One region of the Stenotrophomonas sp. YJH_SMC_54 genome, then DNA from elsewhere that is predicted to be linked to it. Evidence: riboswitches for the same ligand, from Rfam matches in the RefSeq annotation. Region 1 holds a riboswitch; the other holds the start of a gene.
What was found. Region 1 has a riboswitch for glycine ahead of AC5P5S_RS06325 (trimeric intracellular cation channel family protein). Riboswitches for the same ligand answer to the same signal wherever they lie in the genome.
Positions count from the first base shown of each region.

Region 2: it holds a riboswitch for glycine, as region 1 does, so the genes downstream of both, gcvP (aminomethyl-transferring glycine dehydrogenase) here and AC5P5S_RS06325 (trimeric intracellular cation channel family protein) in region 1, are expected to answer to the same signal.

Region 1 is NZ_JCAFRS010000004.1:136,807-141,326, reverse strand. Features, by position in the region: gene AC5P5S_RS06345 (NAD(P)/FAD-dependent oxidoreductase) at 1-1,219, shown strand, start outside; gene AC5P5S_RS06340 (hypothetical protein) at 1,311-1,766, opposite strand; gene AC5P5S_RS06335 (nuclear transport factor 2 family protein) at 1,772-2,203, opposite strand; gene AC5P5S_RS06330 (GIY-YIG nuclease family protein) at 2,275-2,550, opposite strand; glycine riboswitch at 2,591-2,680, shown strand; glycine riboswitch at 2,694-2,799, shown strand; gene AC5P5S_RS06325 (trimeric intracellular cation channel family protein) at 2,882-3,499, shown strand; gene AC5P5S_RS06320 (3-deoxy-7-phosphoheptulonate synthase) at 3,668-4,520, opposite strand, start outside.
Region 2 is NZ_JCAFRS010000002.1:265,338-269,857, reverse strand. Features, by position in the region: gene gcvP (aminomethyl-transferring glycine dehydrogenase) at 1-2,038, opposite strand, end outside; glycine riboswitch at 2,101-2,203, opposite strand; gene AC5P5S_RS03555 (multidrug effflux MFS transporter) at 2,503-3,729, shown strand; gene AC5P5S_RS03550 (siderophore-interacting protein) at 3,870-4,520, shown strand, end outside.

The sequences.
Region 1 (4,520 bases):
CACCCGTGCCCTGGCCCGCGAGCGCATACGCATCACCCTGGTCGACCGCCGCAACCATCATCTGTTCCAGCCGCTGCTGTACCAGGTGGCCACCGCCGGCCTGTCCGCGCCGGATATCGCTGCACCACTGCGCCATATCCTCGGCCACCAGCGCAACGTGGAAGTCCGCCTCGGCGAAGTGGTCGCCATCGACAAGCAGTCCCGGCAGATCCGCATGGCCGATGGCAGCACGCTGGACTACGACAGCCTGCTGCTGGCCACCGGCGCCACCCACGCCTACTTCGGCAACGACCAGTGGGCCGATGATGCGCCCGGCCTGAAGACGCTGGACGATGCGATCGCGCTGCGCCGCAAGCTGCTGCTGGCGTTCGAGCGCGCCGAGGCGGAACCGGACCCGGCGAAGAAGGCCGCATGGCTGAGCTTCGCGGTGGTCGGTGGCGGTCCCACCGGTGTTGAACTGGCCGGCACCCTGGCCGAGATCGCGCGGCATACGTTGCGCAACGAATTCCGCCACATCGACCCGGCCAGCGCCAAGGTGCGGCTGGTCGAGGCCGGCCCGCGCGTGCTGTCCTCGTTCCCGGAAGTACTTTCGCTGAAAGCACGCCGCCAGCTGGAAAAGCTGGGCGTGGAAGTGCTGACCGGTACCCCGGTGAGCGACATCGACAGCCAGGGCTTCACGCTCGGTGACCAGTTCGTACCGGCCCGCACCGTGGTCTGGGCCGCCGGCGTGGCCGCTTCACCGCTGGCGCGCACGCTGGACGTGCCGCTGGACCGCGCCGGCCGCGTGCCGGTGCAACCGGACCTGACCCTGCCCGATCACCCGGAGCTGTTCGTGGCCGGTGACCTGGCCGCACTGAGCCAGGCCGACGGCAAGCCGGTACCCGGCGTGGCACCCGCTGCCAAGCAGATGGGCAAATACGTGGCCGAGGTGATCCGCGCACGCCTGCACGGCAAGCCCGAGCCCGGCCCGTTCAAGTACGCCGACTACGGCAACCTGGCCACCATCGGTCGCATGGCCGCGATCGTGCACCTGGGGCGGCTGCAGCTGTCGGGCGTGCTGGCCTGGTGGTTCTGGCTGGCCGCGCACGTGTTCTTCCTGATCGGCTTCCGCAACCGCATCGTGGTGCTGCTGAACTGGGCCGTGGCGTACTGGAGCTACCAGCGCAGCGCACGCATCATCTTCGGCGATGACCAGGAAGACCGGCGACCGAGGCGGTAGTGCCCGCCGCTGGCCGGCTGCCACGCGGTCCGATCCCTTTCCGCAGGAAAGGGCTCTGACTCCGTCAACATCATCCATGCATGGCGTGGATCTACCGCTTCATCGGGCCGCCGGGCGCCCGCCGTTTCGACCATGCGCGGCAGAAGTCCTCCTTCCTTGCGGTGTCGGCAATCTGCGCGGCACTCCAGTTGCGGGTAATCCAGATCGTCAGTGCCGTGCTGCTCAGATGCCAGCGCAGCATGTCGTGCCGTGGCTGCCGCCAAAGATGGCGGCGGGCAATCCAGAACGCCTCCCGTTCCACCTCTGGCACCTTCTTCTTCATCGCGTCGTCGTCGAAGAACTGCGCGGCGAAACTCCAGGGATTCATCGGCTGAAATCCTGTTCGCGGTTCACTGCTGCACGCAGCCACACCACTGGGCGCACGGTCTGCTGGCTTCGGCCAACCGCCCACCAGGGCAAGCCCGAGCAGGTACAGCAGGCCAGGCAGCAGTGCGATGCCGGCGGCCAGTACGACGACGGAGACCCATGCCTTACCGGCGGCACGCATCGTGCTCACTTCGCCTTCGGTTTCGGGTACCACAACGCGTTGACGATGACCCAGCGCTGGTCGAAGCGCCCCATGTGGAAGTAATCGACGAACCACGGCGTTTCCAATCGCACCGAGGCGGCATTGCCGGTCACGTCCAGCACCGTGCAGCGGCGGTCCCATTGATCCTTCGGGGTTTTCAGCGCGCCCTGCTTCGTCAGCGCGACCAGTTCTTCCTTCGACATGCGGCGCAGGCCCAGCCGCTCGTCGGGCGTATCGCCGAGGACCGCGCGCTTGGCCAGGTCCGGGTGCAGGGAGCGGGCGACGCGCTGCGGGTCGGCCTCCAGCTGGCCGTCGACGTAGTCATGGCAGGTGGCTTCGATGGCCGCGAGGGTGGCCGGGTCGGCAGCGGGACTGGTTGACGCGGAGAGAGCGAACAACAGGGCGACGGTGGACATCCGGGTCTCCAGCGCTGAGGGCTGGGCGATCATCGCATGGCGGCACAGAGGCATCCATGTATGCCATGGATCTACAGGGACCCAGCATCCACCGCCTGCAGCCAGGCCAGCTTGCGTTCGCGCGGCTGCTGCTTGAGCTGCCATTCGGCCCGCGAGGCGGCGGCCCGGTCCGGGTACTCGCGCACGGCCAGCACCCGCAGCGGCGGCCGGGCCCGGGTGTAGCGCGCGCCCTTGCCAGCCTGATGGGCGGCGAAACGCGCGTCCACGTCGGTGCTGATGCCGGCGTAATAGCTGCCATCGCGACATTCGAGCAGGTACAGGAACCACGGGCGGAGGGACGGGGCCATGCCCGGATTATGCCGTGCTGCACTGCAGCGGATATACTGGCGCCCGAATGCAGGAGAGAGGCGCCGCGCTGGCGCCCGCCGAAGGCGCAGGCTCCCATGATCGCTCAGGCCGGTGGGCTGGAATCCCACCAACCATGCATTCGACTCGCCGAGCTGGAGAGAGGTCACCGGGCATGCCCGGGACGATCCGCCGAAGGGGCACGCGGCCCATGCCGCTGAACTCTCAGGCAAAAGGACAGCGGGAGCGGCACCGGTCATCGTCATTCCGTCATTGCGCAGGCAATGGCGGCGTCCGCGCATGGCCGGCCCCACCGCGCCCGGAGCCTGCCCCATGTTGCTGTCCATCATCTACCTGATCGCCATTTCCGCCGAAGCCATGACCGGCGCACTTTCTGCCGGCCGCCGCCGCATGGACCTGTTCGGCGTGGTCATGATCGCCTGCGTCACCGCCCTCGGCGGTGGTTCACTGCGCGACATCCTGCTCGGCCACTACCCGCTGGGCTGGGTGAAGCATCCCGAGTACCTGGGCTTCACCGTGTGCGCGGCGCTGATCGCCACCTGGGTGGCGCGCTGGATGCACCACTTCCGCCGCACCTTCCTGGTGCTCGATGGCCTGGGCCTGATCGCCTTCACCCTGATCGGCTGCTCGATTGCGCGCGAAGCCGGCCATGCGATGCCGATCGTGCTGATCGCCGGCATGCTGACCGGCGCGTTCGGCGGCGTGCTGCGCGACATCCTCTGCAACGAGGTGCCGCTGATCTTCCAGAAGGAGCTGTACGCGATCATCGCACTGCTGACCGGCGCGGCCTACCTGTTGCTGCTGCACTGGGGCGTGGCCGACGCCACCGCGATCCTGTGCTGCCTCGGCGGCGGCTTCGCGCTGCGCCTGCTGGCGATCCACTACCGCTGGGAAATGCCGAAGTTCGTGTACCACGACGAAGTGCATTGAGGTTCGCGCGGCGGAATCCGCACCACCCCGGCGATGTACCTGGCGCTGTCGCTCATGCGCAGCGCCAGGCGCATCGCCGGTGCAGATGGGCCGGTCTCCAACTCCGACCGGCCCTGATCGCGGCCGCACCCCCGCAGGCGCTGGCCGCCATCCACACACGTGCCGCACTCAAGCGGCTTCGGACACCTTCACGTCGCGACGGGCGCGCACGGCCGCGGCCAGTCGCTCCAGCACCGTCACGGTGGTGTCCCAGTCGATGCAGCCATCGGTGATGCTCTGCCCGTAGACCAGCGGTTGGCCTTCCACCAGTTCCTGGCGACCACCGACCAGATGGCTCTCGATCATCACACCGACGATGCGCTGTTCACCGTCTTCCAACTGAACGGCGATGTCCTCGATCACCTTCGGCTGGTTGTCCGGATTCTTCAGGCTGTTGGCATGGCTGGCGTCGATCATCAGACGAGTCGGCAGCTTGGCCTTGGCCAGCGCCTGGCAGGCCTCGGCGACACTGCCTGCATCGTAGTTCGGCTGCTTGCCGCCGCGCAGGATCACATGGCAATCCGGGTTGCCAGTGGTCGACACGATGGCGGTGCCGCCCTGCTTGGTGACCGACAGGAAGTGATGCGGATTGGAGGCCGCACCCACCGCGTCGGCGGCGATCTTCACGTTGCCATCGGTGCCGTTCTTGAAGCCGACCGGGCACGACAGCCCCGAGGCCAGTTCGCGGTGCACCTGGCTTTCGGTGGTGCGCGCACCAATGGCGCCCCAGGCCACCAGATCGGCGATGTATTGCGGCGAGATCACGTCGAGGAACTCGACGCCGGCCGGCAGGCCGAGCTTGTTGATGTCGCGCAGCAGGCCACGGGCGATGCGCAGGCCCTTGTCGATCCTGAAGCTGCCGTCCAGGTCCGGATCGTTGATCAGGCCCTTCCAGCCCACCGTGGTGCGCGGCTTCTCGAAGTACACGCGCATCACGATTTCAAGTTCCCCGGCCAGCGCGTCACGCAGCGGCTTCAGGCGC
Region 2 (4,520 bases), on a different contig from region 1:
TCATGTTGGCGCCGTCGGTGTACACCTGGCCGCCGTGCTGGTGGATGATCTCGCAGATCTCGACCACCTCTTCCTCGAACACGCCGTGCGTGGACGGGTAGGTCATCATGATCGCGGCCAGGCGGTCGCTGTACTTCTCGGCGTTGAGGCGGATGTCTTCCACATCGACATTGCCGTTGGCATCGGTCTTGGTGACCACCACCTTCATGCCGCACATCTGCGCCGAGGCCGGGTTGGTGCCGTGCGCCGAATCCGGGATCAGGCAGATGTCGCGGTGGCCTTCGCCGCGCGAGCGGTGGTAGGCGCGGATCGCCAGCAGGCCGGCGTACTCGCCCTGTGCACCGGAGTTCGGCTGCAGGCTGACCGCGTCGTAGCCGGTGCATTCGACCAGCATCGCTTCCAGCGTATCGATCAGTTCCTTGTAGCCCAGCGCCTGGTCGGCCGGCACCAGCGGATGGATCTGCGAGAACTCCGGCCAGGTCACCGGGATCATTTCGGCGGTGGCGTTGAGCTTCATCGTGCACGAGCCCAGCGGGATCATCGTGCGGTCCATCGCCAGGTCCTTGTCGGCCAGCGAGCGCAGGTAGCGCAGCAGTTCGTGCTCGCTGTGGTGGGTGTTGAACACCGGGTGGGTCAGGAACGCGGACTGGCGCAGCAGGCCGGCCGGCAGCGCATCGGCGGTGCTGGCATCCAGCGCATCGACATCCAGCGTGGCACCGAACACGGCAGCCACGGCAACAATGTCGGCGCGGGTGGTGGTTTCGTCCAGGCTGATGCCGACCGAGTCGCTGTCGATCGCGCGCAGGTTGTAGCCGGCGGCGCGGGCCTTGGCATGGATCTCATCGGCGTGCACGCCGGTGACATGCAGGGTGTCGAAGAAGTCGCCACCAACCTGCACGCCGGCATTGCGCAGCGCCGCGGCCAGGATCGAGGCCAGGCGATGGGTGCGGCGGGCAATGCGGGTCAGGCCGTCCGGGCCGTGGTAAACGGCGTACATCGAGGCCATCACCGCCAGCAGCACCTGCGCGGTACAGATGTTGGAAGTCGCCTTCTCGCGGCGGATGTGCTGCTCGCGGGTCTGCAGGGTCAGGCGGTAGGCCGGGTTGCCCTGGGCATCGACCGAAACGCCGATCAGGCGGCCCGGCATCGAGCGCTTGTAGGCGTCACGGCAGGCCATGAAGGCGGCGTGCGGGCCACCGAAGCCGAACGGCACGCCGAAACGCTGGCTGTTGCCGACCACGATGTCCGCGCCCCATTCGCCCGGGGCGGCCAGCAGGGTCAGGGCCAGCAGGTCCGTGGCCACGGCCACCAGGCCGCCGCGTGCGTGCACGGCATCGACCAGCGCCTTGTAGTCGCCCACCTGGCCGAAGGTATCCGGATACTGCAGCAGCAGGCCGAAGGCTTCCGCTTCCAGCGCTTCGGCCGGGGTGCCGACGCGCAGCACGATGCCCATGGGCTCGGCGCGGGTACGCAGCAGTTCCAGCGTCTGCGGATGCACGGCGTCGTGCACGAAGAAGGTGTCCGACTTGGACTTGGCCGAACGCTTGGCCAGGGTCATCGCTTCAGCAGCGGCGGTGGCTTCGTCCAGCAGCGAGGCGTTGGCGATTTCCATGCCGGTCAGGTCGGCGCACAGGGTCTGGAAGTTGATCAGCGCTTCCATGCGGCCCTGCGAGATTTCCGCCTGGTACGGGGTGTAGGCGGTGTACCAGGCCGGGTTTTCCAGGATGTTGCGCAGGATCACGTTCGGCGTGTGGGTGCCGTAGTAGCCCTGGCCGATGAAGCTGCGCAGCACGGTGTTCTTGTCGGCGATCGCACGGATCTTCGCCAGTGCCTGCACTTCGGTCATCGACTCCGGCAGCGCCAGCGGCGCCGGCGACTTGATCTTGGCCGGCACGATGGCATCGGTCATCGCATCCAGCGACGCGTGGCCGACGACGTCGAGCATCTGCGCGATCTCGGCGTCGTTGGGGCCGATGTGGCGCTCGACGAACGCGTTGTGGTGCTCGAGCTCACGCAGGGAAGGGGTGTTCTGGGACATGGCGAAGGATCCGTCAGGAAAGGGCACACGCACGGGCACAAGCCGCCGGTCGGCGGTCTGCGGGGCGCCCCTCTGTCCTTTTGCCTGAGAGTTTAAAAGCGCGGCGGACCGCAGCTTCGTGCCCCTTCGGCGCCGGATCGAACCGGTCTCTCCAGAGTTGTGTTACGGGTGGTATCGGGCCTGAGCGATTACGGGCGTTGCGCCTTCGGCAGCGGTGTTCCGCTTCTCCCACCGTGTTGCCCGCCGATTATAGCCCGTTGCGGGCGCGGCGGCCGCCTTCGGACCTGGCGGCCGCGCCTGAATGGCCGATGGCCCGTCCGTGCGTTTTGTGCACTGCTGCATGGCATCAGGCGCAATCCCCACCTATGATGGGGGGATACCCGAATTCATCTGGCGCCGTCCCTGCTGCAGGGGACCGGCGCCCGCCGTGCGTGCCGCGCATGGCCCTGCCGGACGCCTTTCCCATGACCGCCGCTGTTGCTCCCTCCACCCGCCGCATGGCCCTGCTGCTCGCCGGCCTGGCCATGTTCGGTCCGTTCTCGATCGACACCATCTTCCCCGCGTTCCCGCAGCTGGCCCAGCGCCTGGCGGTGGACGAGGTGGCGGTGCAGCAGACCATCAGCGTGTACCTGCTGTTCTACGGCCTGATGAGCCTGGCGCACGGCCCGCTGTCCGATGCCTGGGGCCGCAAGCGGGTGATCCTCGGTGGCCTGGTGGTGTTCGTCGGCGCTTCGGTCGGCTGCGCGCTGTCCACCGACCTGACCACGCTGCTGGCGTTCCGCGCGCTGCAGGGCCTGTCAGCGGGCGTCGGCATGATCGTCGGCCGCGCGGTGATCCGCGACCTGTACCACGGACACGACGCGCAGCGCCTGATGAGCCAGGTTTCGATGCTGTTCGGCATCGCTCCGGCCATCGCACCGATCATCGGCGGCTGGATCCTGCTCAGTGGCGCTGGCTGGCCACTGATTTTCTGGTTCCTGGTGGTGTTTGCGCTGATCCTGCTGGCGGCCACTGCACGCTACCTGCCGGAAACCCATCCGGTGGAGGCACGGGTGCCGTTGTCACCGCGCGTGCTGCTGCGTGATTACGTGCGCATCGGTTTCAACCCGCGGTTCCTGCGCCTGGCGCTGGCCGGCAGCATCGGTTTCGGCGGCATTTTCCTGTACATCTCCTCGGCGCCGGTGTTCGTGATGCAGCACCTGCATCTGGGCGAGGGTGGTTTTGCCTGGCTGTTCATCCCCACCATCGGCGGCATGACCACCGGCTCGTTCCTGTCCGGGCGCATGGCCGGGCACACCACGCCCACCCGCCAGGTGTCCATTGGTTTCGGCCTGTGTGCGCTGTCGGTGCTGCTGAATGTCGGCTACGTGGCGCTGTCGCCGCAGTTCGTGCTGCCGTGGGCGGTGCTGCCGATCTTCCTGGGCGGCATGGGCATGGCATTGATCTTCCCGATCCTGGCGCTGGCGGTGCTGGACATGTACCCGCACCAGCGCGGCCTGGCTTCGTCGCTGCAGGCCTTCGTGCAGCTGATGATCAGCACGGTGGTGGCCGGCGTGGTGTCGCCGCTGCTCAGCGCCAGCCCGCTGCACCTGGCGCTGGGGCAGGCCGCGTTCTTCGCCGCCGGCTTCGTGTTCTGGTACTGGGAACACCAGCGTGAACGCGCGGCACAGGCGGCCTGCACGGGCCATTGAGCAGCGCGCAGGGGTAGGGCCGGCCGCTTTGCCCGCAACGCTTGCGAAGAGGAACGACCGGACTAGGCTGGGCACTCCAGCCAGCCGGTGCGTGGATGCACGACAGCCAGCCAATCCGATGTCGTTGCATGAGGTTCCCCATGGCTGCGCAGCAGACCTACCGCCTGTTCGAGGTGGCGCTGAAGGAGCGCCGCGTTCTTTCCCCTTCCCTGGACCGCATGGTGTTCACCGGTGCCGACGTGGCGCGGATGAAGACCGAAGGCCCTGACCAGCGCATCAAGGTGTTCTTCCCCTTGCCCGGCCAGGAGGTGCCGCAGGTCCCCAGCGGTGAAGACTGGTACCCACGCTACCGGGCCCTGCCGGACGACAAGCGCCCGCCGATGCGTACCTACACCATCCGCCAGTTGCGCGCCGAGCAGGGCGAGGTCGACGTCGATTTCGTCATCCATGGCGAAACCGGCCCCGCCTCGCGCTGGGCCATGCACGCCCGCCCTGGCGACCGCGTGGTGCTGCTGGCCCCGGACGCCGACTGTGCCGGGAGCAGCGAGGGCTGGGAGTGGAAGCCACCGGCCGGTGTCGGCCAGGTGCTGCTGGTGGCCGATGAAACCGCGTTGCCTGCGGTGGCCGGCATCCTCGAGGAGCTGGCGGCCATGGTCGACCCACCGCGCACGCTGGCGCTGCTGGAGGTGGCGCAGGCCGGTGATGCGGTGCACCTGAGGGCGCCCTCCAGCGCCGAGCTGGTCTGGCTGCCGCGCGGGCAGGCCGCCTACGGACAGCGGTTGCTGCAGGCG